Linked DNA regions of Sinobacterium norvegicum. The protein of the gene in region 2 interacts with the protein of the main gene of each other region in a pairwise test. Links are inferred from orthologs where the notes say so. Each region holds a gene or a part of one and is shown on either strand. Other genes may lie near its edges.

Region 1 (15,809 bases), 100 kb from region 2 along the record:
TGCGTTCATTGTCGTCGACAATGAGTGCGGTTAGGCCGTGCAGATTTTGGCTTACATCATTATCGTCGGCATTCAATGGCTTGGCGGGAAGGTCAAGCTGAAGCCGTAAAATACAGCCTGCTCCGATCTGGCTCTGCACGGTGATATCGCCCTTCATCAGCTTGGCCAGATGATATATTGCCGCCAGTGGTGGTTCGTCTGAAAATTGCTTCTGGGGGTGGTTAAACAGCTGTCGCTGTTGGTGGATGTTGATGCCGTGGCTGGTATCCTTAACCACCAAGGTAATACTGGCGTTGTTATTGTCGGTGAACGAGGTCTTGCAGCTCACCACCACCTCGCCGTATTCAGTATTGTAAATGGCGTTGTGAATCAACACTAAAAAAATCTGCCGGATACGGAAGCGGTCGCCATAGCAATTGAGGGCAAAGGTGTTTTGTAGGTTGGCAATCAGTTCGATGTTCTTCTGCTGTGCCAATTTTTGAAAACCGTCGCAGCACTGTTGTATCAGCTGATTCAGCTCGAAGTACTCTTCGCTGAATTGGATGTTACCACTGAGAATCCGGTTCTCATCAATGACCTCATCGAGGGTGTTAAGCAAGGTGTTACCGCTGGTGAGTAACGCTACGATGTGTTCGCGTTGCTGACTGTTTAAGGCGTCTTTAGCCAAGAGGTTGGCGATTGAAATCATATCGCTGACGGGGGCGCTGACCTTGCTGTTGACGGTATTGAGTAGCAAACTGTGTTGTTCTTTCTGACTGTCGCTGATGGCCTGGTTAATAATCCCAACTGTCTCTGAGCGAAATTTTTGTGCTGATTGATAGAAAAACAGAGCATTCATTAAACTGAGCTCTATCAGACCGATAAACGTGATCAGCATGACGCCAGAAAAGTTGGACTGATCTTCCAAAATACTGCTGGATAAATAGATCAGAATGCCGACAACACCGAAGATGCGAATGAGGGCAAAAAACAGCAGATGGCGGTTGCTGGTTTTAATGTACTCAACCAGCGAGGTAGTAATGACGGAGCATAAAATAACCAGGGCATAAACATTGGCTAAGTTGCTGTTCACCGACTGTGGGGCCAAAAATTCGGCCGCGATGAATGCCACCCCAGCGCACTGCGCAAGGCGAAGCAGCGTATAACTGTTGAGGCCAATAGGCGGCTTAAAGCTGTTGAGCAAGATAACGATTTGCATCAGGCAGATGAAGGCGATATTGGTGTAGAGCACCAGCGCTTGAAAATTATATTGCTCGGTTGAACCAAACACGTAGTATCCGTAGCCCAGCTGGTTCATTAGTACACCGGCAATGGCGGCGATATAAATCGCTTGATACAGATAGATTGGATTTCGTCGGAACAGTATAAAGGCCAATGAATTAATGACGACCAAGATGACAAATAAGCCGGTAACCGCACCGGCCAGCCAGCTTTGTTCGGCGATATAGCTGTGGAGGTAGTTAGTATTGAACAGGACGAGATCGAGGCTCTGGGTAGAAAGCGAATAGAGTTTTAGATAAAAGGTATGGGTGCTGCCTGTGGCAATGTCGATATTTTGATAAAGCGGTGGTAAAACAATTTCTCGATCTTTGAAAACGGTGGTATCACCTCCGTCGGCGAGTAGAGTGAGGTGCTGCTCGTTCAGCGAATACAGCTGATATTGGTCGATTGTATTGGGTTGGATGCGCAGGGTGATGCGTTGATTGTCGGCACTATTGTGAATGGAAAAACGCAGCCAGATTGCGCTGTTTTCAGGCAGCTTTTGCAATCGATAGTAATTAGCCGGAATAAACTCAATCTGCATCTCATGATCGAGAATGGCTTGCTGATCAACATCATTGTTATCGTCAATATAGAGGTCGAGATGGGCTCTGAGGCTTTGTTGTTTAAGCGTCGGAGTGACTTCAAAGATCGGCGCCGCAGAGGCGGGCAAGGCGATTAAGCCGGCGAAGAGAATGAGCGAAAAGTAGCCGAGATTGAGATAGCGAAACAACTGAATTCTCCTGAGTTCAGTAGCTCGAAAATCAGCAAGGGGCTGGTATTGCAGCCCCCGCTAAACTACTGGGTTATTTTTTTTGTTCGCGCGCTATCGCACGATAACCGATATCGTTGCGGTAGTACACGCCCTGCCAGTCGATTTGTGCGGTCAACTGGTAGGCTGACTGTTGCGCCTCGGTGACAGAATTGCCCAGAGCGGTGGCACATAGAATGCGGCCGCCGTTGGTCACGATGTTGTCGCCCTGCTGTGCAGTGCCGGCATGGAAGACTTTTTGGTCGGCGCTGCTGCTGTTATTCAAGCCGCTGATAACATCGCCTTTAGTGTAGTCGCCAGGGTATCCTCCCGCTGCTAATACCACGCCAACGGCAGGACGTGGGTCCCAGGCTGTAGTGACCTTATCCAGGGTCTTGTCGAGGGCGGCATTACACAGTTCAACCAGGTCGGATTGCAGGCGCATCATAATTGGCTGAGTTTCAGGGTCGCCAAAGCGGCAGTTATATTCGATAACCTTGGGTGTGCCATCGGCATCAATCATTAAGCCGGCATAGAGAAACCCAGTGTAGTCATTGCCCTCAGCAGCCATACCCTCGACCGTGGGGTATATCACTTCTTGCATCACACGCTGATGAATCTCATCGGTGACCACAGGAGCGGGTGAATATGCACCCATGCCGCCGGTATTAGGGCCAGTATCGCCTTCGCCAACGCGTTTGTGATCTTGGCTGGTGGCCATGGCAACGGCATTTTTGCCGTCGACAACGACGATGAAACTCGCCTCTTCGCCGCCGAGAAACTCCTCGATGACGACACGACAACCGGCTTCACCAAAGGCATTGCCAGAGAGCATGTCACGCACGGCTTCCTCAGCCTGGGCGACAGTCTCGGCAACGATGACGCCCTTGCCGGCGGCTAAGCCATCGGCTTTGACAACAATCGGTGCGCCCTGTTGTTGAATGTAGGCCAGAGCCTGATCAACATCGGTGAAGTTTTGATAATAGCCGGTGGGGATATTGTGGCGGGCTAAGAAATCTTTGGTGAAAGCTTTAGAACCCTCGAGCTGTGCGGCACCTTTGCTGGGACCAAAGCATCGCAGTTGGCGGCTTTGGAAATAATCGACCACACCTTCAACAAGCGGTGCTTCGGGGCCAACAATGGTAAGGCCAACATTATTCGACTCGGCAAAATCTGCCAGGGCGACAAAGTCCATCGCATCGATGGCAATATTTTTTAATTTATTTTCGCCGATGCTGCCAGCGTTGCCGGGGGCGATAAAAACGGTGTCGACCGCTGCTGACTGAGCAGCCTTCCAAGCGAGAGCGTGTTCCCGTCCGCCGCTACCGATAATTAATACATTCATTACCCTACTCCAAAATTGGTGATGCCCAGTGCGGCTAAAATAGCCCCGGGCTAAAACAAAGCGATGGCGAAGTTGCGCAACAGAGTCGGCCTGCCAATGGGCAGGCCGATTGTCGCTACAGCTTAGTGGCGGAAGTGGCGCATGCCGGTAAAGACCATGGCCATGCCAGCCTCATCTGCGGCGGCGATGACTTCCTCGTCACGCATCGAACCGCCGGGCTGGATAACACAGCTGATGCCCGATTGGGCGGCGTTATCGATACCATCACGGAAGGGGAAGAAGGCGTCTGATGCCATCACCGAACCGGCTACTTCCAAGCCTGCATGCTCGGCCTTGATGGCGGCGATGCGGGCAGAGTTGATGCGGCTCATCTGACCGGCACCAACGCCAACGGTTTGGCCGTTCTTGGCGAAGACGATGGCGTTAGACTTAACAAACTTGGCGACTTTCCAGGCGAATAATAGATCGCGGATCTCTTCTTCACTGGGCTGACGTTGGCTGACAACCTTGAGATCGGCGCCGAGTACCATGCCTTGATCACGGTCCTGAACCAACAGACCACCGTTGACGCGCTTGTAGTCGAAGGCGTGACCGGCTTGCTGCCACTGGCCGCATTCGAGGAGACGGACGTTTTTCTTGGCGGCGATGATGTCGCTGACACCGTCTTCGATGCTGGGGGCAATGATGACCTCGACAAACTGACGGTCGACAATGGCCTGAGCGGTATTGACATCGAGGGCACGGTTGAAGGCGATGATGCCGCCAAAGGCTGACTCGGTGTCGGTGGCAAAGGCGAGGTTGTAAGCATCGAGGATATTGTCGGCAACGGCAACGCCACAGGGGTTGGCGTGTTTGACGATGACACAGGCCGGTGCGGTAAAGTTTTTAACACACTCGAGAGCGGCATCGGTGTCGGCAATGTTGTTGTACGACAGCGCCTTGCCTTGTAACTGCTGAGCGGTAGAGATCGACGCCTCCTGTTGGTCGGCCTCGACGTAAAAGGCTGAGTTCTGGTGTGGGTTTTCGCCGTAACGCAACTCCTGAGCCTTAACAAACTGGGTGTTAAAGGTGCGCGGAAAGTTTTCGCTGCCGCCGGGAACCTTGGTACCAAAGTAGTTGGCAATGGCGCCGTCATAAGCGGCGGTGTGCTCATAGGCTTTGATGGCTAGATCGAAGCGAGTGGCCAGGGTGGTGCTGGCATTGTTGGCGGCCATTTCGGCAATAATCGCCTGATAGTCCGAGGCGTTGACCACGATATTGACGTGGGCGTGGTTCTTAGCCGCCGCGCGAACCATGGTTGGGCCACCAATATCGATGTTCTCGATAGCGTCTTCGAGGCTACAATCCGGGTTGGCAACGGTGGCAGAGAAGGGGTAGAGATTAACCACGACCATGTCGATGGCATCGATACCGTGCTCGGTCATAATTGCCTCGTCGGTGCCGCGACGACCCAAGATGCCGCCGTGCACCTTCGGGTGAAGGGTTTTGACGCGGCCATCCATCATTTCAGGGAAACCGGTGTACTCAGAAACTTCGACAACGCTGAGGTCGTTGTCTTTCAGTAGTTTATAGGTGCCGCCGGTGGACAAAATTTCAACGCCTTGAGCGATAAGCTCACGGGCAAATTCAACAATGCCGCTCTTGTCGGAGACGCTTATTAAGGCTCTTTTAACGGGATGTAAATCGCTCATTGATAGTCTCTAGATGATGGATAAATGGGTTTAGGGTGATTATAAAAAAGGCGAGCCTAAGCTCACCTTTTCAGATTCGTTACAGCAGGTCGTACTGCTTGAGCTTCTTGCGCAGCGTGCCGCGGTTCAAGCCAAGAATGATGGAGGCCTTGGTTTGGTTGTTGCGGGTGTATTGCATCACACGCTCAAGCAACGGTGCTTCAACCTCTGCGAGTACCATGTCGTACACCTCTGTGACTGGCTGGCCGTCTAGATGCGAAAAGTAGTTGTTAAGCGCAGTCTCAACACTGTCGCGCAGTGTTTGGGCAGAGGCCACAGGGGCCTGGGTAAAGTTGCTCTTTAATTCGCGGTCTTCGGTGTTGATTGCCACGGCTGCAGAATCGTTCATGGGTGGTGCTCCTTGGGAAAGTCGTCAAAAAGTTTGGTCAGCCAAAATTGTTGTTCGCTGGCACTCTCAAGGCGGTTAAATTGTTGCTTGAGTTGACGGTTGATGTGATGTTCTTGCAAATACCAACCCACGTGTTTGCGGGCGATACGTACCCCCATAAACTCGCCATAAAAGCCATAAAGCTCAGCGAGATGGGAATTCATAACATGATGAATTTCGTGGTTGCTCGGTGCCGGCAGGTATTGGCCAGTACTGAGGAAATGATTGATTTGGTCAAATAGCCAGGGCTTTCCCTGGGCGGCGCGGCCGATCATGACGCCGTCAGCCTGAGTGTAGTCAAGCACGGCGGCGGCTTTCTCTGGGCTGTTAATATCCCCATTGGCAAAGACCGGAATATCGACGGCGGCCTTGATTGCGGCAATGGTGTCGTATTCGGCCTCGCCCTTGTAAGCATCGGCTCGGGTACGGCCATGGACGGCCAATGAACGGATGCCGGCATCTTCGGCGATACGGGCAATAGTGACGCCGTTGCGCTGATCCGGTGACCAGCCGGTTCTAATTTTGAGCGTCACTGGGGTGTCGCCAGCAGCGTCGACAGCGGCCTCGAGAATATCCTGTACCAATTGTTGGTCTTTGAGCAGGGCTGAGCCGGCGGCTTTTTTACACACTTTTTTCGCCGGACAGCCCATATTGATATCGATGATCTGGGCACCAAGAGCGACGTTCTGGCGAGTCGCCTCAGCCATCATCTCGGCGTCACCACCGGCAATTTGTACCGCGCGGGGGGCTACTTCGCCACGGTGGTCGAGACGGAGCTTGGATTTGCGAGTGTTCCACAGGCGGGTATCGCTGGTCACCATCTCGGAGACCACAAGAGCGGCGCCGAACTGCTTGCAAAGCTGACGGAAAGGACGGTCGGTAACACCGGCCATCGGTGCAAGCACCGCTTTTCCCTCTATCTTGTAAGCGCCAATCTGGACCAACGGGTGATACCTTTTAAGCTGTGGATAAATAACGGCGACGACGAAAACAGGTCGACGCACAATAGCGTTGAAATCGGTCGAGTAGAGCCGTTTTGAGGGGCGCTATAATACAGATTCTAGCGAGGCGGGGAAAGAGAGAAGGGCGGAAAAACTGCTGTTTTTTTGTTCGATTTTTTCTCTTTAGGGCTTGATTATTTTTTTTCGTCCGCTTCGAAAGTAATCTTATAGTTGATGGCGTTGTCACCGGGGCTGACCAATAGCAGCGGCACATGTATTTGTCGCTGCTTAGGCATTTGCTTGCTGCCACTCAGCTCGCCGTGCAAATATTCATCCTTGGTAAAGCCGCGGGAGCTGATCACGGTATTATTGACATCACTAAAGGTCACCCGAATCTTCGGGTAGGGCTGGTCGAAATTGGCGTTATTGATAATAATCATGTCGACATTGAGCAGTTGGTCGTTGTCGGTATTAGGCCGGACGATAATGTTGCGGCTGCTGATTTTGCTGATGTCATAAAGTGGCGGTAATTGGCAGCCGATATGCTCGCAGACTTTTTGGTACCACGGGCGGAGTGTGCTTTCACGGCTCAGGCTGTTGATATTGAACCAGGCGTACTGGGCGAGCAGAATGACCAGCATTAAGACGCTGAGGGCTGACCATAGCCATTGTTTACTGTGATTGTGGTGATGGTGTAGCTCGACCGGCTCAGATTCAATGGCATTGACCAGAGCGGCGCGGTCGGCAATCGGTGAGTCTGCGCTGAAACTGTCGGCTTGATGAGGGCTGGCAGCTGGCTGCTCGTCCACCTCATCGGCGGGACTGTGATCGACCGAGGGCTGTGCGTGGTCGCTGTCGGTTTCGTCTGGGGTGTTCGTGGGTTGGTACAGTTCTTCTGGGCTGGACTGTTCGATTTCCTCAAGCAGCGCCCGAGCCCACGATTCATCATCCTCGTCATCGTCGCTGTCTTCATTGTTGCTGAAGACATCGACATCGCTGAAGCCCTGCGGCTCATCGAGGGCCTCAAGGTTGATAAAGCTATCGCTGAGTGCGCTGTTGCTCGAGCTGTTGCCGGTGGTCGAGTTGTCGTGCTGGCTGTCATCGTTGCCGAGACTGAAATTAAACAGCGGGTCTTCGGCAAGAGTTGGGGGCAGCGAGGGGCTGTCGTCGGTAATATTTGTATCATCGTCGTTGTCGTCCCAGTGATCGGCGGCGGCAAAGACGTTGAGGCAGGAGCCACAGCGCACACTGCCAGCGGCAAGCGTTAGCTGATGTTCTGTTACCCTAAATGCGGTTTGGCAGTTAGGGCAGCGAGTAACTTTTGGCTCCATAATGACGGTATCGTCCTACTAAAATTGTTGTTGTTGCGATACTACTGTGCAGACTTAACAGCGTCTACACGAATCCATTCTTCTTGATTGACTATTTGTCGGACGTCACATTGTTGACTATAACACTGGCGAATTGCCTCGGCTTGTACATCCAATATACCTGAGAGTACAACATCTGCACCGGGTTTAGCCAGACCTGTTAAGGTGTCGGATAGCTCGACCAGAGGGCCTGCGAGAATATTGGCCAATACGATGTCAGCCTTCAGCTCGGGGTATTTTTCATTCATTTGCTCAGGGTAGTAGAGTTCGAAGCGCTCGTCGGCAATACCGTTACGCTGGGCATTGTCGCGACTGGCAACCAGTGCCTGCGGATCGATGTCGGTGCCGATGACTTTCTCGGCGCCCAGCAGCAGTGCCGCGATGGCCAAGATACCAGAGCCGCAGCCGTAGTCGACGACGGTTTTACCGGCGACATCGGCGCTATCTAACCACTCTAAGCACTGTGCCGTTGTCGGGTGAGTACCCGTGCCAAAGGCGAGGCCGGGATCGAGTAAAATATTCACCGCATCCGGCTCTGGCGGGGCCATCCAGCTTGGGCAGATCCACAGGCGCTGGCCAAACTTCATCGGCTTGTAGTTCTTGATCCACTCGCGCTCCCAGTCCTTGTCTTCGAGGATTTCACTGCGGTGCGGTGGCAGATCTTGCTGGTAGCAGGCGGCGATCATGCGCAGTGCCATACTTAGGTCAACCTCGGCGTCAAACAGCGCGGTGACGCGGGTGTGTGACCACAGCGGCGTCTCGCCAATAGCCGGTTCAAACAGGGGTTGGTCGGCATTATCCTGCAGGGTCACCGCCACGCTGCCGGCCTCTAACAAGGCGTCTTCTAATCCCGGAGCGTCATCGGGGTTGGTATCAAAATTGATTTGAATCCATGGCATGGTCGTTAATCCTGTGGGGTAAGCTGAGCAGCGATTCTATAGTGCGGCGGATAAAAGGCAAGTAAACGATGTCAAGGCTGGTCAATAATCAGTGCAGAGTTGCGCGGTGGCGCAGGGCGGGGCATTAGTGGCAGCGGTGACGGCGTAGCTGCCGTCACGGATGCTGCCACTAAGTTCGAGCTTATTGCAGGCCGAGTTTCTTCTCAAGATAGTGAATATTAACACCACCCTTGCGGAAACCTTTGTCGTTAACAAGTTCTTTTTGCAGGGCAACGTTGCTGCGAATGCCTTCGATCAATAGCTCGTCGAGGGCGTTGTCCATACGGTTGAGCGCTTCTTCACGGGTGCTGCCGTAACTGATGACTTTGGCAATCAAAGAATCATAGTGCGGAGGCACGCTGTAGCCGCTGTACAGGTGAGAGTCGACACGGATACCGTTGCCGCCAGGGGCATGGTAGTGCGTGACCTTACCGGGGCTGGGCATAAAGGTTTTCGAGTCTTCAGCGTTGATGCGACACTCGATAGAGTGGCCGTTGATTTTGATATCTTCCTGCTTGACCGTCAGCTTTTCTCCAGCGGCAATGCGTAACTGCCACTTGACGATGTCGATGCCGGTAATCATTTCTGTCACCGGGTGCTCGACCTGAACACGGGTGTTCATCTCGATGAAGTAGAAGCCGCCGTCCTCATACAAGAACTCGAAGGTGCCAGCGCCGCGGTAGCCAATATCGATACAGGCCTGCACACAATCCATGGCCACTTTCTCACGGATGTCATCGGGGATGCCCGGTGCCGGTGCTTCTTCTAATACCTTCTGATGGCGACGCTGCAGTGAGCAGTCGCGATCAAACAGGTGGATGGCGTTGCCCTGGCCGTCGGCTAAGACCTGGATCTCAACGTGACGAGGGTTGCCGAGGAATTTCTCCAGGTAAACCGTGTCATCGCCAAAGGCGACGCGAGCCTCAGACTTGGTCAACTGAATGCTGTTGAGCAGTTCGTTTTCATCGTGAACCACGCGCATGCCACGACCACCGCCACCGGCAGCAGCCTTGATGATGACCGGGAAGCCGATCTCATTGGCAATGCGTAGCGAGCGAGCTGAGTCGTCAGTCAACGGGCCGTTTGAGCCTGGGACTGTGGGTACGCCAGCGGTAATCATCGCCTTGATCGCGGCGACTTTGTCGCCCATGGTGCGAATCGTATCGGCAGTTGGGCCAATAAAGGTGAAGCCGCTGTTTTCTACCTGTTCGGCGAACTCGGCGTTTTCTGCCAAGAAACCGTAGCCTGGGTGAATGCCATCGGCGCCGGTGACTTCGGCGGCACTGATAATACTTGAGCCCTTAAGATAGCTTTCTGTCGATGGTGCTTTACCGATGCAGACAGCCTCGTCGGCCAGGCGGACGTGTTTGAGATCACGGTCGGCGGTGGAGTGCACAGCAACAGTCTTAATGCCTAATTCTTTACAGGCACGCAGGATGCGCAGAGCAATCTCACCGCGGTTAGCAATAACAACTTTTTCCATTGTGGATACCTCGCTGTTGTTGCGGATTAACCGATAGTGACTAGTGGCTGATCGAATTCTACTGGCTGGCCATCATCTACCAAGATAGCTTGCACAGTACCGGCCTTGTCGGCTTCGATCTGGTTCATCATCTTCATTGCTTCAACAATACAGATAATGTCGCCAACCTTGACCTGTTGACCGACTTCTACGAAAGAAGAGGCGCCGGGTGCGGGTGAACGATAGAAGGTGCCAACCATAGGCGAGTTAACGCTGTGGCCAGCCGGGGTGGCAGGCTCTGCTTCAACGGCAGCAGCAGGTGCGGCAGCTGCAGCAACGGGCGCGGGGGCAACGGCTGCTGGCTGAGCATAAACAGGCGCTGTGGCAGAGGAACCATTACGGCTGATGCGCACAGACTCTTCGCCTTCTTTTATTTCAAGCTCATCGATGTTTGATTCTTCAAGTAGTTCGATCAGTTTTTTAACTTTTCTGATATCCATAATAACGCCTTAATACGGTGGTTAAATAATAGGGGGTTAAACGCCGAGCTTGCCGATAACGGCTTGCAGGGCGAGGTGATAACTGTCGACACCCAAGCCACAGATCACACCTTCAGCAATATCCGATAAATAGGAATGCTTTCTGAAGGGCTCTCTGGCGTGGACGTTGGAAAGATGGACTTCGATAAAGGGAATGGCCACACCGGCAAGGGCGTCGCGCAGAGCAACACTGGTATGGGTAAAGGCGCCGGGGTTGATAATGATGAAATCAATATTGCCCTGTGCTTGGTGAATACGGTCGATCAGCTCGTGTTCTGCGTTGCTCTGCAGGTCGTCGAGTTGGTGGCCGGCATCACTGGCACTTTGCACCAATTGCTGGTTAATATCTTCCAGAGTGCTGTAACCGTAAATTTCGGGCTCGCGGCTGCCTAATAGGTTTAGGTTGGGGCCGTTGAGTACAAGAATGTTTGCCACGGTAAAAATCCTCTGTCGATAAAAACATCTATATCGATGTGCTACCAAATAAAACTTCTTAGAATAATCGGTTATTATGCCGCTAACTTGCCGCTAAGTTCTAAAAGTAGCAGAGTCAAACCGGTTTTCAAGCGTTATTCAGCGATTGGGAGGGATTTTGCACTATTTTTTGGCTTTTTGGCAACCAAAAAATGCTATTTTTGTCGATTCGGTGAACATGTAAGCATATTCACCGTGTTTTCCTCGAAGTTAATCCGAATTTTGACACCGCTAAGTTTACAGTGAATCCATTATTTGATCTTCGATGATATCGGCGGTAAGCAACTGCGGCAGAATAATAGGCTGTTGACTGTCGGCTGGGTAAAAAAGATAGAGCGGCACGCCGCCACGACCATGCTTGGCCAGTGTGGCGGTAATCTCGGGATTGTAATTGGTCCAATCGCCCTTCAGTGCCACGATGCCCTGCTGCTTGAAGAACCCCTGTACTCTCTCGGTGCTAAGCGCGGTCTTTTCATTGGCCAAACAGGTGATACACCAGTCGGCGGTAAAATTGATAAAAACCGGTTTACCCTGCTGCTGTAGCTCGGCCAAATATGATTCGCTAAAGACTTGGTACTCGCTGTCGGCGACGCTATTCTGCTGGCTTAGGGGCTGCAACTGGTTATTCGCCAGCGGGTAGAAGGCGGCTAACAGCGCGACGATGGCGGTGACTCTGGCCTTGCTCTTACCGCGCCATGCCCACAGTGCGTAGGCGATGAGAATACCACCGCCGAGTACCGTGATTGCGCCGTCGATACCGGTTTGACGGCCGACCACCCATAGCAACCACAATGCGGTGGCATATAAAGGAAAGGCTAAAAACTCCTTGAAACGGATCATCCAGGCGCCGGGCTTGGGCAGTTTGTCGTGGAGGCTGGGAATATAGCTAATCAATAGCATCGGCAAGGCCATGCCCAAGCCGAGGCTGGCGAAGACGATAATGGCGACGGGTGTTGATTGGGTCAGCGCGTAACCGGTGGCAGCCCCCATAAAAGGTGCGGTGCAAGGGCTGGCGACCACGGTGGCCAAGACGCCGGTAAAGAATGAACTCTGGCGGCTGTTGCCCTGGGTTAATGACTGGCCGGCGCCCATCAGTGAACTGCCCAATTCGGTATAGCCGGCCATGGCCAGGCCGAGGAATAAAAAGAGGTACGCCAGCAGTGCCACAAACCAGGGCGTCTGCAATTGAAAGCCCCAGCCAATCGCCTCGCCGAGTGAGCGTAAGATAATTAACAGCAGGGCGATGGCAACAAAGCTGATAACAACGCCGGCGGTATAGGCCCAGCTTTGCTGGCGGGAGTGCTCGATATCCTGGTTGTTCATTGCCAGCGCTTTCAGTGATAGTACCGGTAGCACGCAGGGCATGAGGTTGAGAATCATACCGCCGAGCAGGGCGAAAATGATGATGACGAAGATCGAACTGTTGCCATCGTTGGCAATGGCGGGGGCGACTGGGATTGCCGTGACGGCTGAGGTGTTGCCGCCGCTGCTATCGGCCAGGGCGACACTGCCGGTGCTGGGGTCGACGCGATAGTGGATGGTTTCTGGCGGGTAGCACAGGCCGGCATCGGCACAGCCTTGATAGGTGACGCTCAAGTCATAGGCGGATGCTGGTTGCGAGGTGATGTCGATCTCAGCCTGTTGGTAATAGACGTTTACATCGCCGAAGTATTCATCCTGTTTGGCCAGTCCCTCAGGAATGGTAACGGCATCGGTAATATTGTCGCCGTTGATTTTAACTTTGAAGGCGTGGCGATAGAGGTAGTAGCCGTCGGTGATCTGCCAGTGAATGCGGGTGAGTTGCTCGTTGATGACGCTGACATCGGTTTGATAGGCCTGATCGACCGTTAAAAAACTATCGCCAGAGGTCGAGCTGTTGGCAAAGGGGTCGCTTTGGCTGGTTGCCAACGGCGAGATCAAGGTCAGCAGCGTGAGTAAAATGAAAGAAAAACACTGGCGGGGCATTGTCGGATATCCTTGTGATTAATCGGCACTGCAGTATTCGACCAGCAGAATGGTAAAACATTCCCCAAGGTCTGTGATAATACCAACAAATATGCCGATAAGAGTGATGTATACTAACGCCGAAAGTTAGCGAAGTCTTGTCGATGCGATTATGCGTCAGGCATTAGTTGAGGAATAACAGAGAGAATGATGGCTGCACAGGCATTGAACAGAGCGGGCGAGTTGGCAGGACACCGTCATTTATTGGTGGCGTTGATGGTTGTTTTTTTGGCCGCCTGTGGCGCCGCCCCGGAAAAACCGCAGCCGTCAGTGCCGATCAAATTACAGCCCAGCAAGGCCGAGCTGCAGCAGCAGAGTGCGGAGCGCCAGCGCAAGTGGGTGGCCTTTATGTTAATGGAGGCCGATCAGGCCTTCGAGCGTAATCGGCTGATGAAACCCAAGGGCGACAACGCCTATGACCGTTACCGTCAGATTCTCGATATTGAGCCGAACAATCTCGCCGCCAAGGCGGGGATTAAGCACATTAGTCGTCGTTATCTCACCCTGGCGAAAGAGGCCTTTGATCGCGGCAATGTCCGCTCGGCACAGGATTATGTTTACCAGTCGCAGAAAATAGACCCGAACTATGCCGGCGCCCGCGCCATGGCTGCCTATATCAAACAGTACAGCCCGCCAGCCACGGTCAATAATAGTAATAAGAGTGTCGACGATGGAGCGGTCAAGGCGCCGATGGCCGACAGCCAATACAATGAATACCTGCTCGACAGCGGCGATTTAGCAGCGAAGAATAGCGCCGTCGATGCCCAGCTCGATGCAATATCGCAGCTGGCCAGCCAATGGCAGTCACGGCTACTAATAGTCGCCAGAAACGATGCCCAAGGCCGCTGGATATATCAGCAGTTAAAGGCCAAGGCCGAGGGCTATCGTTTCCGTGCCAATATCGAGGTGGGTAAGTTACCCAGAGTGGTATTGTTAGATCAGCCGCTGCTGGCAGAGGTGGACAGAACAGACACCGCAACGACATCGGCGCCAGACACCCCGCCAGCTGAGCCAGAATAAACATCTCGTCGATGATTTTTTCCGGACGCCACCTCCCTTGTTGCCAACCGTAAAACAGGCGATGATGGGGCATAAAAAATACAAGAGGAGTTGCATCATGAGATATATTTTCTCCACCATGGGTTTTGCCAGGGCGATCATGGGGGTGGCATTAGGTTTATCGCTTATGTCGACAACAGTGATGGCCGGGTCTATTGATGTCTCCGAGGCCTATGTGCGCGAAGTCATTCCCGGACAGGTCAACAGCGCGGCGTTTATGTCGCTGGCCAACAGTGGCGACGCCGACAAGGTACTGGTGTCAATCAATAGCAATGCGGCCGAACGGGTAGAACTTCATCAGCATATTCATCAGCAGAACAACATGCGTATGGAGCAAGTTGAGCGGGTGGTTATTCCAGCCGGAGAGCAGTTTGAGTTTTCCCCCGGCGGATATCATGTGATGTTTATTGGTGTTACCTCATCGCTTCGCGCCGGAGAAAATGTTGAAATGTCGCTGCAGTTCTCCGATGGCAGTGCTCAGCAGATAGATTTACCGGTGGTGTCGATTAAACACCGCTAATATTGAACAACAGATTGAATAATTGAATGAGATTTGGACGTAATATGGCAACGGGTAAGGTGGCGCAGCAACTCAATAGCTGGCGAGAAGAGTTACAGGATTGGTTCGGTGGCGGCAGGGCATTCAAAATGCTGGCCATGGTACTGTTAGTCATTATTGTCTTGCTGGCCGCAATGGGCTGGTACTGGAGTCGCGAACCCGACCTCTTTAGCATTGAGCAAAGTACGCAGCGTGTCGGTATTGAAAGTCGTGAAGTGGTGGGGGTGGCGACAACCTCAGCATTGCTGCAGGTGATGGAGACGCTGCTCGACAAGCCCGGCGGCTATACCCACAACGACAGACTGCCGCCCGGCGTGCTGCTGGATAATATGCCTAACTGGGAATACGGTGCGTTGATTCAGGTGCGCGACTTATCGCGGGCGATGCGTGAGTATTACAGCCGCTCACAGTCTCAATCCCGTGAGGATGAAGAGTTATCAATGGCCGAGCCCCGCTTTAATTTCCAGGCTAACAGTTGGGTCTTGCCGGCCAGTGAGTCGGAGTATCGCGACGGCATGAAGCTGGTTGAAAGCTACCTAGTACGGTTAACCGATGAGCAAAACAAGCAGGCGCAGTTCTACGCCCGTGCCGATAATCTGCACATGTACTTAGGCATGGTATCGAGCCGTCTGGGCAGTTTGTCACAGCGTTTAAGTGCCAGTGTTGGTCAGGCGCGCATCAATACCGATCTGGCCGGTGACAGCGCCGCAACCCAGGCGACTGGCGCCGATCAAATGATGGAGGTGAAGACCTCGTGGTTCGAAATCGACGATATCTTCTATGAGGCTCGCGGTTCTAGCTGGGCCCTGATTCACTTTTTAAAGGCGGTGGAGAAAGATTTCGCCGGGGTGTTACAAAAGAAAAATGCCCTGATCAGCCTGCGTCAGATTATCCGTGAATTAGAAGAGACCCAGGGCACCATCTATAGCCCGATAATTCTAAACGGCAGTGGTTTCGGTTTGGTGGCTAACCACTCGTTGGTCATGGCC
Region 2 (15,912 bases):
GCGGTAGATTTAGCTTGGCACAGCGCTCTTCACTTAATGTCAGGCAGATCAAGCCCCGGGCATGGGTGGCCATAAAGTTAATATCGGAGGCGTTGACACATTCCGCGGCGATGACAATGTCACCCTCGTTTTCACGGTCCTCGTCATCCATCAAAATAACCATCTTACCGAGACGGATATCGTTAATAATTTCTTCTGCGGTATTTAACGCCATTTTACAAATCCACTGATGTTTGATGATTGCCGCCTATTGAGACGGCGCTATTCTACGCGTTTGCGAGCTACTTTAAAAACCCACTCTCGGCAAGCTTGGCCAAAGTGACACCCTCGCTCGCCGCCTCACTGTCTTTATCCGCGGTTAACAGTCGCTCTAAATATCGTGCGATCACGTCTACCTCAAGGTTTACGCGGCGCCCAGGACGATAAGAAGGCAGCAACGTTCGCTCGGCGGTATGGGGAATTATATTCAATTCAAACCTCGAACCATCGATCTTATTGACCGTCAAACTGACACCATCGACGGTGATCGACCCCTTGTGGGCAATATACCGCGCTAAATCCGTCGGTGCCTTGATCCACATCCGGATAGAGCGAGCATCATCAAACCGCTCAGTAATCTCGCCGACGCCGTCGACATGGCCGCTGACAATGTGACCGCCCAGGCGACTGGTCGGCATCAGTGCTTTTTCTAGGTTGACCGCATTGCCACTCTGCAACTGACCGATACTAGTGTAGTCCATGGTCTCGACCGAGACGTCGGCAACAAAACTCCGAGCCTTTACTGCTGTAACCGTGAGGCAAACACCATTGACGGCGATAGAATCTCCCAGATGCACATCGCTCAAATCCAGTTCACCACTGGATATTTCTAGCTTAATATCCCCCTGACTGCGGTGTACTTGGCGAATACTGCCCAGTGATTCGATAATTCCTGTAAACATATAACGTCTCTATAAAGGCGTCGAATAAACCGGCGCGGCACTGATAAGCCAGTCGTCGCCGACAGCTCTGATATCGTCAATGGCCAATTCAACCTGCTCACTCATTGCCGCCAACGGTAAAGTAAACAATGGTCGGGCTTGGCTCCCCAGCAGCTTGGGCGCCATGAAAATTTTCAGTCGATCAATCAAGCCCTGCTGCAACCAACCTCCAGCCAACTGACTGCCGGTCTCCAACAACACCTCATTACACTGTTGCTGTTCTGCCAGCCAGCGCAACAGCGCTAAGCCATCGACATGACCATCTCGCAGCGGCAACTGCACTAACTCGGCACCAGCATTGGACAACGCCTCCAGCCGCTCTGCGTCCGCATAATGATAGGCGATAATTGTGCGCCCTGTTTGCCTCAAAATTTTCGCACTCAGCGGCATCCGTAAACGACTATCCAGCACCACTCGGATAGGCTGACGTCGAACCACCTGCTCACTTAATTCGGCATCCAAGCCCAGCTCGTCACGGCGTAACGTCAACGAGGAATCATCCAGCAATATACTGCCGATACCGGTGATAATGGCGCAGCTTCTGGCGCGCAACTGCTGTACCTGAGTGCGTGCCGCCGGCCCAGTAATCCACTGGCTTTCACCGCTGGCCATCGCCGTCCGACCATCGACACTGCTGGCCAACTTTGCCGTCACCAGAGGAAGGCCATGCGTCATGCGACGAATAAAGCCCGGGTTTAATGCTCTGGCCTGTTGTTCCAAAACGCCAACGTCAACGGCAATCCCTTGGTCGCGTAGGTATTGCAGGCCGCTGCCACCCACCTGCGGATTGGGGTCTTGCATGGCCACCACCACCCGAGCAACACCGGCATTAGCCAGCGCCTGACAACAGGGGCCTGTTCTGCCGGTATGGCTGCAGGGTTCAAGTGTCACATAAGCAGTGCAGCCTTGGGCATTAACGCCAGCATCAGCCAGTGCGTTAACCTCGGCATGACCTTCACCGGCGCGCAGGTGATAGCCACGCCCCACAACCACATCGTCTTTAACTAAAACACAACCTACTCGAGGGTTGGGTGATGTCGTCATCAAGCCTTTTTTGGCCAGTGCAATTGCCTCGGCCATATAGTATTGATCACGGGCATTAGTCATTTTTACTGCCATCGGCAGACAGGCTGTCGATCTCGCGACGGAACTCATCGAGATCCTGAAAATCACGATAAACCGAGGCGAAGCGAACATAGGCAACATGATCGAGCGAGCGCAGGGTATTCATCACTCTTTCGCCGACCGAGCGGGCATCAATTTCGCGCTCACCGGTGGCCTGCAGCTGGTGCTTAATTTTGGCGATGGCAGCCTCTATCGATTCCATATCGACGGGCCGTTTTTCCAACGCTTTCAAGATACCAAAGCGAAGCTTATCCTCATTGAATGGCTCACGGGTACCGTCACCCTTGATAATCCGAGGCATTAACAGCTCGGCCACTTCATAGGTGGTAAAACGCTCGCTACAACTTAAACACTCGCGGCGGCGGCGTACTTGATCAGCCTCGGCAACGAGGCGGGAATCGATAACCTTGGTTTCAGCTTCAAAGCAGAACGGGCAGCGCATAGAAAACCTAAGTGAATATAATGGGAGGGAATTTTGCCAATACTAACACAGCGACGGCCCTGGCTGGAAATCGGCACAACGCAATAACAAAAAAAGCCGCCGAGCATAACGCTGGGCGGCTTTTTTGTCTTTAAGGCGTTTCTTACTTTTCGTAAACCGGTAGGCGGTTACAAATTTCAAGTACCTTGGCCTTAACACCATCGATTACCGCTTGATCACCCATATTATCGAGGATATCAGCAATCCAGCCCGCCAGAGCGGCACAGTCTGCCTCGTTAAAACCACGGCGCGTCACTGACGGAGAGCCGATACGCAGACCACTGGTGACAAACGGTGAACGCGGGTCGTTTGGTACCGAGTTTTTGTTGACCGTGATATTGGCCAGACCCAGCGCCGCATCAGCTTCTTTACCGGTGATGTCTTGCTTGATCAGGCTGAGCAAGAACAGGTGGTTCTTGGTGCCGCCGGAAACCACATCAAAGCCACGTTCGATCAATACCTTGGCCATTGCCTGAGCGTTTAGCACAACCTGCTGCTGATACGCCTTGTAGTCATCGCTCATCGCTTCTTTAAAGCATACTGCTTTCGCGGCGATAACATGCATTAATGGACCGCCTTGACCGCCGGGGAAGACAGCAGAGTTAAGCTTCTTCTCAATCGCTTCGTCGCCACCCTTGGTCAGAATAATACCGCCGCGTGGACCGCCAAGCGTCTTGTGGGTGGTCGAGGTCACGACATCGGCAAACGGTACAGGGTTGGGATAGACACCTGCGGCAATAAGACCGGCAACGTGCGCCATATCTACCATCAAATAAGCACCGACCTTATCCGCAATCTCGCGGAAACGTGCCCAATCAGCGACCATCGAATAGGCAGAGAAGCCGGCGATAATCATCTTCGGTTTGTGCTCAACAGCCATTGCCTCAACTTGATCGTAATCGATCTCGCCAGTCTCAGCGTTTAGGCCATACTGTACCGCATTGTATATTTTGCCAGAGAAGCTCACTTTGGCGCCGTGGGTCAGGTGCCCACCTTCGTCCAAGCTCATACCTAGCACTGTATCGCCGGGCTGAAGCAGCGCCATGAACACGGCGGCGTTAGCCTGTGAGCCAGAGTGCGGCTGAACGTTGGCGTAACCGGCACCGAACAACTCCTGTGCACGTTCAATGGCCAGCGTTTCGACAACATCGACGTGTTCGCAACCGCCGTAGTAACGCTTGCCGGGGTAACCTTCGGCATACTTGTTGGTTAATGCAGAGCCTTGAGCTTCAAAAACACGCGGCGTGGCGTAGTTCTCTGAGGCAATCAGCTCAATATGTTCTTCTTGACGAACAACTTCGGCGTCCATAGCAGCCTGAAGTTCAGGGTCAAAATCAGCAATCTTCATATCTTTACTAAACATATTTTTATTTCCCCATTGCGAGAGTTGCAAAACAATTACGGCAGTTCTGAAAGGGGCACATCATACACTCAAAGCAGGGATTCTGCGAGCAGAAAAACAGCAAAAGAGAGAATGCGAGAATTATCAGCAAGATATTGTTTTAAAAAGGAAAAATATTTTTTATCCGTCGCCAATTAGCTGCACTAACTGCAAATCAATTTTTGTCGAATTCTCGACCAAACGGTTAACTTCTTGCGCCGGCATCGGCTTGCCGTAGAGGAAACCTTGGCACTTTTCACAGCCCAGACTATCGAGATAACTCGCCTGCTCCTCAGTCTCCACCCCCTCGGCGACAACGGTGAGATTAAAGCTATGAGCCATGGCGATAATGGCCTGAGTAATGGCGCTATCCTGGGTGCTACCCGGCAGGTTGGCAACGAAGCTGCGGTCAATCTTCAAACTGTCAATCGGGAATTGCTTGAGATAACTCATCGACGAATAACCGGTGCCAAAGTCGTCGATGGAAATTTTCACGTCCATCGCCTTCAAATCGGCCAACATGCCCAGGGTGTAGGCCACATCTTCCATTAGCACACTCTCTGTGAGCTCGAGCGCCAAGCAATGGCTGGGCAGGCCTGAAACGTCCAGCGCATCAATCACCTGCCGCAACAAACTCCCCTCGGAGAACTGCAGCGCCGATATATTGACCGCCACCCGCTGCACCGCCAAGCCATCGCGACGCCACTGCGCCATTTGTCGGCAGGCCTCATTAAGCACCCAATTACCCAGCGGTACAATCAAGCCAGTTTCCTCCGCCATCGAGATAAACACCTCAGGAGGAATGCTGCCGCGTTGCGGGTGATGCCAGCGCACCAAGGCTTCTACCGATATTAAACGTCGGGTATTGAGGTCGATAACCGGCTGGTAGCACAGTTCAAATGCTCCAGCAGCCACGGCACGATGCAAGTCGTTTTGTAGCTCCAGTTTATCGAGCGATGAATGGTTCATCATGCCAGAGTAATACTGATAATTGTTCTTGCCCGCCGACTTGGCGTGATACATCGCCGCATCGGCGTTTTGCAATAACGTCGTGCTATCAATGGCATCCGTCGGGTAAATAGCAACGCCGACAGAGGCCGTTAAATACACATCCTTTCCCTGAATGATAAAGGGTGCCGCCAGCGAGGAGAGTAACGACTGAGCAATGTGGGTCGAATGCCCGACCGCGTCAGAATGGTCATCACAGTCGGGCAGGATGACGGCAAATTCATCCCCCCCCATGCGGGCAACCTGACACCCCTCGTCAACCACCGCCTGCAAACGCTTGCCAACCTGGGCCAGCAAGATGTCACCAGCGCCGTGCCCCATCGAATCATTGATCGACTTAAAGCCATCCATATCAATAAAAAGTAACGGTAGCAGCAGCTGGTCCCGGTTAGCTCGGAATAACTTGGCCTCTAATTCATCATGAAATAAACTGCGATTAGCCAGACCTGTCAACGGATCATAAAAGGCCAGTTTAAGAATACGCTCCTCATTTCGCTTGCGCTCGGTTTCGTCTGTAAAGGCGGTGATGTAACCAATGTGCTCACCGTGCTTACTGCTGACCTCTGTAATACCCACCTGAACCGGGTAACACTCACCACTCTTACGGCGACTCTCAACCTCACCCTGCCAAAAACCAGCCTGCTCTAACACCGGTTTAATGGTACGTGCAAAACTGACTCCCGCATGACGATTGCTGGATAAAAACGAGGGACGCCGACCAATAACCTCGTCTGGTCGGTAGCCGGTAATAGCAGTAAAAACCTTATTCACTTGTGAAATAGTGCCGTTGGCAGCGGTGATATAAATCCCCTGCAAACTGTTTTCAAACACCTTGGCAGCGAGACGCAAGTCGTCATCAATTTTTAATCGTTGAGTGATATCACGACAAAGAATCAGCATGCCCTGCAGGCTGCCATCCTCCTCCCACATCAGGCTGCTTTGCAGCTCTAATGAAACCTTATAACCTAAGTGGTGCTCTACCTCGACCTCCTGCAGGCGCAAATATTGACGCTGCTCTTCGGCAGAAATATGCGGGTTATTGGTCAGCCGATGATAGTCTTTCGACAACGAATCGAAGACTAATTTTAAGGTCGGTATTTGCTCTGTAATCAACGCCTGCTGAACAAGGAATTGCTGCGGATAATAACCCAGCAACTTCTCCACAGATGGGCTGATATAGTCAATTCTTAACTCGGTGTCAGTGGTGCAAATAATATCGCTGAAATTATCGGCCAGGGTTCGATAGTTTCGCTGCTGGTGGTCGTAACGACTCTTTATCCGCTGTTGCTCAGTCACATCGGTGGCGACTGTCACAATGTAGGCGGTACGGCCATTGTATTTATCGATAATGCCGCTGCTGCGAGTAACATAGTTACGCCATTCACCGCTGACATGCATCATACGCAGGTGTTTTTCAACCACCTCACCATCACCTAAGCGCTTGAGAAGATGGATTAGTTGATCGCCACTCAGGCGGTCTTCCGGGTGCAAAAACAGACTGCTTTCGTCGCTCAAATCCAGCGGTGATGAATGCTCTTCAATGCCAAAATGGCGGGCAGCCTCGCCATTAACAAAACGTGTTTTGTGATTCTTTAAATCGTAGACAAAAAGTAAATCAGGCACCGCTGACAAGGTCGCCGAGAAGAAGTTTTCCCGCGCTTGCAAATCGCGCTGTACACGTTTTAATTCACTGGTATCAAAACCGGTAAATAGCACGCCGCGAACTAGATTATCCTTGCGCGGCAACGCCGATATGACCGTGTAATTGAAATACTCGCCGGCATTATCGCGCACCTCGACGTCAAAGCGATATTCACTTTGGCCGCTGATAATCGCCACCACCGCACTGCAGCAATAATTGAGATGACGATCGGGAAAAAGTGAAAGGTAATCGCTGGTGGCGGCATTTTTGACCCCGATGAGCTCTATCGCGGCAAAGTTTATTTCGATAATCGACAGCCGACGACGTACCTCGGGCATAAATTCGCTATCGGTTAACAATCGTTGCTTCAACGACTGTTCACACCCGATACCGAGTTCATGCATATAGTGGTACAACGATTCGATATCAATGGCCCACTGCGGCGCCACGGAGATATCAAAAAGGGTTTTATAACGATCTGCCTGAGCAACAATACCATTGCCGCTTTTTACCGCATCAATATAACGAAACTGCCAGACAATCTGTTCGAGCTTGTCATCCTCTCTAACCGGGTGATTAACGATGAGAAAACGGCCGTATTGTTCACCGATCTTAAGACTGAACATCTGCTCAGCAACCAATTCTCCCGCTCGAATCAACTCGATACTTTCAATGAAACGGGCATAACTCAGTGGTGTAAAGAGTGAATTCCACTGCTGGGCATTTGATAGCGACAACTGGTTTTCAAATAACTGCTGAGCTTGCGGGTTTAAATACAGGACGCTGCCACCGGCATCGGTCGCAACATAGGCCTCATCGCAGTCAGTGAGTAACTGGCTCAGGCTAAGATTGAAGAAGTCCTGCATAGTGTTGACGCTGCCCTATCTTATTATTATCTGTAATACAACCGTCTTTCCTAAGGGTTAAATTTACTATAACAGCGGCTCAGATAATTCCAAACTAACGACGGCAACTTTTACACATATAGGCGAATATAATATATTTTTGCCGTTTTTGTGCACTACTCGACATAACCATACTGCTATAATGTCGCCTTTTAACAGTTAACCCCACTGTGTAGCTCGAAGGATCTCCTGTATGGCTCAATACGTTTTCACCATGAACCGCGTTGGCAAGATTGTGCCGCCCAAACGCCAAATTCTGGCCGACATTTCTCTGTCGTTCTTTCCCGGCGCCAAAATCGGGGTGCTAGGGCTTAATGGCTCGGGTAAATCTACCCTATTACGAATCATGGCCGGTGTCGACCAGGACTATATTGGCGAGGCCAGACCCCAGCCGGATCTCAATATCGGCTATCTGCAGCAAGAACCTCAACTCGATGAAAGCAAGGATGTCCGCGGCAACGTCGAAGACGGTGTTCGCCCGGCAGTCGATGCCCTCAAACGTCTCGATGAGGTATACGCCGAATACGCCATGGAGGACGCTGATTTCGACAAGCTGGCCAAAGAACAGGGCAAGCTTGAAGACATTATCAACGCCTGGGACGGGCACAACCTCGAACACATCTTGGAAGTCGCTGCCGACGCTCTGCGCCTGCCGCCCTGGGATGCCGATGTCAGCAAGATATCCGGTGGTGAGAAACGCCGTGTCGCCCTGTGTAAGTTACTGCTGTCTAAGCCAGACATGCTGTTACTCGATGAGCCGACCAACCACTTGGACGCAGAAAGCGTCGCCTGGCTGGAACACTTCCTTACCACTTTCACCGGCACCGTCGTCGCCATCACCCACGACCGCTACTTCCTCGACAATGCCGCCGGCTGGATTTTGGAACTCGACCGTGGCCGCGGTATACCTTACGAGGGTAACTATTCCGACTGGCTGGAAGCAAAAGACCAGCGCCTAGAGATGGAAGATAAACAACAAAAATCCCATGAGCGCGCCATGGCCTCGGAATTGGAGTGGGTGCGCTCCAATGCCAAGGGACGTCAATCCAAGAGCAAGGCCCGCCTGGCCCGCTTTGAAGAGTTAAGTTCGCAGGAATTCCAAAGCCGCAACGAGACCCAAGAAATCTACATCCCACCCGGACCTCGCCTCGGCGACGTTGTCATCGAAGTCGAAGGGTTGCAGAAGAGCTTTGGTGACAAATCACTGATCAGCGACTTGACCTTTACCGTACCCAAGGGCGCCATCGTCGGCATCATCGGCGGTAACGGTGCCGGTAAATCAACTCTGTTCAAAATGCTGACCGGTGAGGAAAAGTCTGACGCAGGCACTATTCGCATCGGTGAAACCGTCAACCTCGGCATGGTCGACCAGAGCCGTGACAGCCTCGATGATAATAAAACAGTCTGGGATGAAATTTCCGATGGCCAAGATGTGTTACAGGTCGGCACCTACGAAGTAAACTCCCGTTCCTATGTGGGCCGCTTCAACTTCAAAGGATCAGACCAACAGAAGCGCATTGGCGACCTCTCCGGCGGTGAGCGTAACCGCGTCCACTTAGCGAAGTTATTGCGCGGCGGTCACAATGTTTTGCTGCTCGATGAGCCGACCAACGACCTGGATGTAGAGACGCTGCGTGCACTGGAAGAGGCTATTTTGGCCTTCCCTGGCTGTATTATGGTGATCTCGCACGATCGCTGGTTCCTCGACCGTGTCGCCACTCACATCCTCGCCTATGAGGGAGAGTCAACGGCGGTATTCCACGAGGGTAACTTCAGCGATTATATGGAGGACCGCCTGGCCCGCACCGGTGTCAAAGAGCTGGTGCCAACCCGGGTTAAATATCGCAAGCTTAAATAAGGCTTTGATATAACGGTATGCCCCACAAGGGGCATACCGTTTACCGCAGGACTCTGGCACTATAAACGCTGTATTGATCAACACCGCATAAAATAACAGTGAATAAGAGCCCGCTATGAAACTCCCCGTTACCACCTCCTCTGTACAAGTCCGCTTCTCCGATACCGACGCCATGGGCCACATCTCTTCGGGTGCCTACGTCAGTTATATGGAGGTTGGCCGGGCCGATTTCTTCTACGCCATTAACAACTGTTATGAGGGCGAAGTACCCTACAATGCCGTGGTCAATATCAATATCGATTATCTCGGCGAGGTGATTTTTGGTGCCGATGTCAGCGTCGTTAGCTGGTGCTCGCGGATGGGCAATAAAAGCATGACGATCAGCCACGAGATTATCGCCGATGGTCGTGTTGCCAGCCGCGGACACATAACCGTTGCTGGCTTCGACCTCAAAACGCGCAAGGGCTGCCAGCTACCAGCAGACTGGGAAGAATCGGAGCGATAAGCACACCTATGACGACCCTCTACTATTTCGCCTACGGCTCTAATATGTCGATGGCGCGACTTCGACAACGCGTACCCAGCGCAGAGAAACTCGGTATTTTTGCGCTCGCCAGCCACGAGCTGCGATTCGACAAAAAAGGCCGGGACGGCTCTGGCAAGTGCAATGCACTCTATACCGGCAACGACAGCGATACCGTGTTCGGCACGCTATTCAGCATGAAAGCGGATGAAAAACCCACCCTCGACGAGGCCGAAAGCCTCGGCGTCGGTTATGGTGACAAGACTGTCACGGTGACCAATGCCACCGGTGAATCGTTCGAGGCGTTGACTTACTACGCGCTCAGGCTAGATGCCAACTACCAACCCTACGACTGGTACCTTAATCACGTGTTAATTGGCGCCTTCGAAACAGGCTTGCCACTGGATTATATTGCCAAGATTGAAGCGGTTGAATCCAAGCCAGACCCAGATCGGAGCCGGGCGGCGACGCAATGGGCCGTGCACGATTAGCGCGGCTATAAATTAACTCAAAAAAAACAGCTGCTGTCATCAAATGGCAAGTATTTAATGCTGCTCTCTTTATGATGAGACCCATCACGCCTATTTGACCGCCGGCAATCACCACCGCTCGGGCAGACAGGCAACCCTATTTGATGAGGTATAAAGATGAATAAAATCGAAGTAGGTCAGATTTGGGCAGATTCCACCGGCGAATGGCATACCGTGCGCAGCATCCGCGAAAAGGGGTTCAATGCGGTTGATAGTCGGGGGGAATCCTTCTTCTATACCATGGACGGCCACTTAATCAATCTTAAAACCATCGAGTTTGGCGGTGACCAGCACACGTTACGCCAGCGAGTACGCTAACAATAAACGCCACGCCCCGATGATCAGAGCACTCGGCGAGAGCAGCTAAGGCACTGCCACATATCACAGCTAGGTTGATCCATCACAACGCACCACCGAACGATAATGATTATCATTACTTAAATTCATTTTGAGTAATCACCATGCTGCTAAGCCCTTCGATGACTGGTACCGCCAGTGCCGACCCACTTCGCCAAGCCTTTGCCGCTAAGAACGCTCCTCATGCTGGCCGGAACAGTCAGCCGGTGACAATCAGTGAACTGCAATGGCAACAATGGTGGCGGCAGCCAAGTACGGCGCAGCAACGCACGCTGTATATTCATATCCCCTTCTGCCGCAAGCGCTGCAGCTTCTGTAATTTTTTCGTCAGCGGCTCCAACCCTGCCGACATTAGTGACTATATGCAGTCTATAACAGCGCAGCTGACCATTGCCGCGGACACGGTTTTGGCCCAAAGCCGTATGTTTGACGCAGTGTATGTGGGCGGCGGCACCCCCAGCGATATGAGTGCCGAAGCAATCAGCCGTCTCGGTCAAGCCATCGCCAAATTCCCTCTTAACGACGATACCGAAATCACCCTGGAGGGACGACTGCACGGCTTCGACGACGATAAATGGCAGGCCGCCCTGAGCAGCGGCTTCAATCGTTTTTCCTTTGGCGTGCAGAGCTTCGAAACCCAAGTACGTCAAGCCGCTGGCCGCATCGATGGCCGCGACATTGTCATCGACAGACTCAAGCAGTTGAGCCAACATCCAACAGCCAGCATTGTGGTCGACCTCATCTTCGGTCTGCCAGGACAGACCAGGGATATTTGGCAGCAAGACCTGGCAGCGGTTATCCAGTCAAACGTCCACGGTGTCGACCTCTATCAGCTCATCCAACTGAGTGGCAGCCTGATTGACCGAGCCAGCAGCAAGGGAGAAATACTCGGCACCGACAACAGTCAGTTCCAAGCCGACAGTCAGGCCCGCGCCGGCATGTATGCCTCCGGGGCAGAGTTTTTTGAATCACGGCAGTGGCAACGGCTGTCCAGCTGCCATTGGCGCAGAGATGAGCGTGAACGTAGTCGCTATAACAGCTTGGCAAAAAGTGGGGTCGAGACCCTACCCTTCGGCGCCGGTGCCGGCGGCAATATTCATGGGCACAGTTTAATGAATGGCCGCAAGATAAAAGCGTGGCGGCAGGCACTGGCCAGCGATGTCAGTATCGCCACCCCCTGTCGAGTACCGGGAATGGTCATTGCCCCTAACTCATCGGCAGCCTTTGACAGCACTATTAAGCGAGGCCTAGACCGCGGCATATTGCCGCTCGATCAGTTGGAACAAACAATGATCGAACAACTCAAGCCGCTGTTTAACGCCTGGCAAAACAATGGCCTGGCCATACTGGATCGGCAACATTTAAAGCTGACACTTGCCGGGCGATTTTGGAATGTAAACTTACAAACAGGACTGTTTGACTATTTAACGAAAAACAGTATCCGGCAATAAATAGCCCCGCCGTATGTCATTCCCGCAGCGTTGAAGTTATCATCTAACACATATAACAGAGCACTATCGAGATAACAGCCCTGGCAACAACAATGCCCCTCGATAGCAATAAACAAACGATGAGACACACCCATGGACTTAACAACAATGAGTGGCCTGGAAGTAATTCAGGCTGTCATCCGAGGTGAATTACCACCCCCTTCTATTACCAATGCCATTCCGATGATTATGGCCGAGGCCGAGGCCGGACGGGTGATCTTCCTCGCCACCGCCAATGAGAATCACCTCAACCCCATGGGTGGCGTCCACGGCGGTTTCGCCGCCACAGTGCTCGATTCGGTCACCGGCTGCGCCGTCCATACAATGATGGAACCCATGGTGAGCTATAGCACCATCGACCTCAATATAAAGATGATGCGACCACTGCCGCAGCACGAGGAAATGATTGCCGAGGGGCGCATCGTCAACCTCTCTAAGTCGCTGGGTGTCGCCGAGGGCACACTGAAGAATAAGGCTGGCAAGCTATTGGCAACGGCTACAGCGACCTGCCTAATAAAAAGACTTTAGCTGCAAAGCAATGGTCGAAACAACACCAGTGACCACTGCATAGACGATCGTGCAATAGCTTTGTGGCCCATGCTTATTTTCTTCGGTGATACATCCGAACAGAGATTTTTGACGTATATTTAATTCAGTAAACGCCATCTATCGAGAATAAGAGACATAACATGGATACCATCAGTCGAGAGAAAATCAGCATCGGCATCAGCAGCTGCCTGATCGGCGAAAGAGTACGCTTTGACTCCGGCCACAAGAACAACAGCTATATCACCGGCACCTTGAGTGACTACTTCAGCTTTACGCCTTTTTGCCCCGAGGTCAGTATTGGCCTCAGCATTCCCCGTGAGCCCATCCGCCTTGTTGGCATCGACGGTGAGACGCGCTGCGTGGGCACCCGCGACGCCGAGCGTGATTTCACCGACGCGCTAGACCAATGCGCCCAAGAACAACATGATTGGCACAGCAATTTACGCGGCTATATTCTCAAGAAGGACTCCCCCAGCTGCGGCATGGAAAGAGTAAAACTGTACACCGAGGGAGGCCCCTCGGCTCCGGGTAGAAACGGTATTGGCATCTATGCTAACCGACTGATGAAGAACTTCCCCAACCTGCCAGTAGAGGAAGAGGGGCGCCTTGGCGATGCCCGCCTACGAGAGAACTTCATTCAGCGTGTCTTTATCTACAGCCGCTGGCGAGACATGATGGCAGCCTCGCCTGAGCTTAAACACATCCAACAGTTCCACGCTCGCCATAAATATATTTTCATGAGCCACGACCAAGAAAAAGCCCGGGCACTCGGCGCCATGCTGGCCGACAAAAAAGGCTGTGACATCGACCAACTCTGTGAGCAGTATCTCAGTCAGATGACAGCATTGCTGAAGATTATTGCCAGTCGCAAAAACCATGTCAATGCGCTACAACACATCCAAGGCTACTTGAAAAATCACCTCGACAAAGAAGATAAGGAAGAAATGACGCAGGCAATCACACAATATCATCGCGGCCTATTGCCCTTGATTGTACCCATTACCCTGCTGCGCCATCACTTCCGACGCAACCCGAACGAGTACATTAGCCAATCATTCTATTTAAAGCCGCACCCGAGTGAATTAATGCTACTCAATAACGTCTAACCATCCATCACAGGCTATGATGCAACAGAGCTGTAATCTCTGTTATTCTATAGCTTGTGAATAATACTTTTAAGAAGGTCAGCCGTTTTTTTGCCAGCGCAACTCATCCAAGCACAGAGCCACTGCGTACCATACAATAACAGGCAACCATGGAAACCCTATGACACAGCTTAACCCGCTCACTACACATCCTATTGATTACCAAATGAATGCCGCCGTGATTCATATCAGCAATCTGCGACTGCGCACTTTCATTGGCTTTAACCCTGAAGAACTGAGCAAACAGCAAGATATTATTATCAATGCAGAAATACACTACAGCGCCGATGAGGCCTGTGACAGCGACGACGAAAATCGCGCGCTCAACTATAAACTGGTGTGCAAAAGCCTGATCGAGCATGTGGAAAACGGCCGTTTCCGCCTACTCGAAAAACTGGTTGCCGATTTACTGGCCATTATAATGGCTGCCAAACAGGTTGAATACGCCAGTATCCGTGTCGACAAACCGCATGCACTGCGCTTTGCCGACTCCGTCTCACTCAGCCTCAGCGCCAACCGTTAAACCAGCGTATCACCACCCAAACATGCATACACTTTAGCCCAGGAAATTGCTATGAACATTGCTATCAATCAACCACTTACCATCAGTGAAACTGTCATAAGTGACGAGGCGAATCTGGTACAGCAAGCACTGCTACAACGCGGTTTAGAAACTCCATTAGTTGACAACGATCTGACCAATGAAGAAAAATACCAGCGTATCAAGGCCTCATTTACCGATATCGTCGCCACTCTGGGTCTTGATTTAACGGATGATAGTTTGGCAGAAACCCCGCATCGCATTGCCAAGATGTTTGTCGGTGAAATTTTTTCTGGCCTCGACTACAGCCAATTCCCCAAGATCACCGTCATCGACAACAAGATGAGTGTCGATGAAATGGTCAGGGTCAAAGATATTAGCTTTACTAGCACCTGCGAACACCACTTTGTTACCATCGATGGCATGGCCACCGTCGCCTACATCCCCAAGGATAAAATCATCGGCCTCTCTAAGATCAACCGTATTGTTCGCTTCTTCGCCCAACGACCTCAGGTACAAGAACGCTTGACCCAACAAATATTGGTGGCTTTGCAAGCACTGCTCAACACCGACGATGTCGCCGTCAGCATGGATGCCAGACACTACTGCGTCAAAGCTCGTGGTGTTATGGATGCCAGTTCTAGCACACAGACGACAGCACTAGGTGGCTGCTTCAAAAGTAATGATAAAACACGGTCTGAGTTTCTAGCCAAATAGAAACTGGGGGCTGTGACTCTGACTCACCTCGGATGTGACAACCTCTGCCTTCGGTGATGGCGGCGTCTTCTTCCGTCACCAACGCTACGAACACCGGCTAGTATTTAAGCCATAAAAAAAGCCCTTATCAGTGGCTGATAGGGGCTTTTTTATGCTCACAATAGCGGTGAATGCTAGCGCAGCCCCGCATTGATGTTTTCCAACACAGAAGCACTGGGACATAAGACGGTTTCATCAAGCTCTCGTAACGGCGCCTTATTGGTATTTATCTGACCGTGCAAGTCCTGACTGTCAGTGTCGAGATAGAGCAAGCCGGTCAAGATTTCACCTTTCAGTTTTGCTTGGGCAATGGCATTCAAGGCCGACTGCCGGTCAAACGGATCCCATTCCTGCGCCAGCTTATTCAGCTTCAGCTCAGATCCATCGTGCATGGTAACCGCCGTCGACTCGCCCTCATCGTACTGAGTGGTAATCTGCTCCTTCATCGGCACAAAATCCAGCGTCGACGTGGCGTCGAGATGATCGCGCACATACTCATAGTTTTTAGTCGAGCCAGGATTATTATTAAACGTCACACAGGGCGAAATCACATCGATCAGGGCAAAACCCTGATGCGACAACGCCGCCTTGATCAATGGCTCGAGCTGCTCCTTGTCACCAGAGAAGCTGCGAGCCACAAA

The links.
Region 1: the proteins of ribD (region 2) and accC interact in binary tests that used the Escherichia coli proteins (3 or more experiments, as listed by UniProt). The link is inferred for Sinobacterium norvegicum from one-to-one orthologs.

Annotation. Positions count from the first base shown.
Region 1 is NZ_CAKLPX010000001.1:1,729,642-1,745,450, reverse strand. Bases 8,037-10,853 are described here. They hold accC (acetyl-CoA carboxylase biotin carboxylase subunit), read right to left. Parts: upstream 10,207-10,853; coding sequence 8,866-10,206; downstream 8,037-8,865. Other genes in these bases: aroQ (type II 3-dehydroquinate dehydratase), read right to left, coding at 10,722-10,853; accB (acetyl-CoA carboxylase biotin carboxyl carrier protein), read right to left, coding at 10,233-10,685; prmA (50S ribosomal protein L11 methyltransferase), read right to left, coding at 8,037-8,684. Also shown: L9P87_RS07805 (hybrid sensor histidine kinase/response regulator), read right to left, coding at 1-1,993; purD (phosphoribosylamine--glycine ligase), read right to left, coding at 2,067-3,356; purH (bifunctional phosphoribosylaminoimidazolecarboxamide formyltransferase/IMP cyclohydrolase), read right to left, coding at 3,479-5,047; DNA-binding transcriptional regulator Fis, read right to left, coding at 5,127-5,435; tRNA dihydrouridine synthase DusB, read right to left, coding at 5,432-6,418; L9P87_RS07780 (DUF3426 domain-containing protein), read right to left, coding at 6,610-7,746; more of prmA, read right to left, coding at 7,788-8,036; more of aroQ, read right to left, coding at 10,854-11,159; L9P87_RS07755 (protein-disulfide reductase DsbD family protein), read right to left, coding at 11,436-13,163; L9P87_RS07750 (hypothetical protein), read left to right, coding at 13,350-14,222; L9P87_RS07745 (copper chaperone PCu(A)C), read left to right, coding at 14,320-14,781; L9P87_RS07740 (DUF2333 family protein), read left to right, coding at 14,808-15,809. UniProt on the Escherichia coli protein: This protein is a component of the acetyl coenzyme A carboxylase complex; first, biotin carboxylase catalyzes the carboxylation of the carrier protein and then the transcarboxylase transfers the carboxyl group to form malonyl-CoA.
Region 2 is NZ_CAKLPX010000001.1:1,839,445-1,855,356, forward strand. Bases 20-2,939 are described here. They hold ribD (bifunctional diaminohydroxyphosphoribosylaminopyrimidine deaminase/5-amino-6-(5-phosphoribosylamino)uracil reductase RibD), read right to left. Parts: upstream 2,088-2,939; coding sequence 951-2,087; downstream 20-950. Other genes in these bases: ribBA (bifunctional 3,4-dihydroxy-2-butanone-4-phosphate synthase/GTP cyclohydrolase II), read right to left, coding at 20-214; L9P87_RS08275 (riboflavin synthase), read right to left, coding at 282-941; nrdR (transcriptional regulator NrdR), read right to left, coding at 2,080-2,547; glyA (serine hydroxymethyltransferase), read right to left, coding at 2,690-2,939. Outside these bases: more of ribBA, read right to left, coding at 1-19; more of glyA, read right to left, coding at 2,940-3,949; L9P87_RS08295 (bifunctional diguanylate cyclase/phosphodiesterase), read right to left, coding at 4,109-7,483; energy-dependent translational throttle protein EttA, read left to right, coding at 7,716-9,380; L9P87_RS08305 (acyl-CoA thioesterase), read left to right, coding at 9,496-9,885; L9P87_RS08310 (gamma-glutamylcyclotransferase family protein), read left to right, coding at 9,894-10,394; L9P87_RS08315 (hypothetical protein), read left to right, coding at 10,551-10,751; hutW (heme anaerobic degradation radical SAM methyltransferase ChuW/HutW), read left to right, coding at 10,895-12,241; L9P87_RS08325 (PaaI family thioesterase), read left to right, coding at 12,374-12,808; L9P87_RS08330 (YbgA family protein), read left to right, coding at 12,970-13,935; folX (dihydroneopterin triphosphate 2'-epimerase), read left to right, coding at 14,096-14,497; GTP cyclohydrolase I FolE, read left to right, coding at 14,549-15,232; L9P87_RS08345 (2-oxoacid:ferredoxin oxidoreductase subunit beta), read right to left, coding at 15,406-15,912. UniProt on the Escherichia coli protein: Converts 2,5-diamino-6-(ribosylamino)-4(3h)-pyrimidinone 5'-phosphate into 5-amino-6-(ribosylamino)-2,4(1h,3h)-pyrimidinedione 5'-phosphate.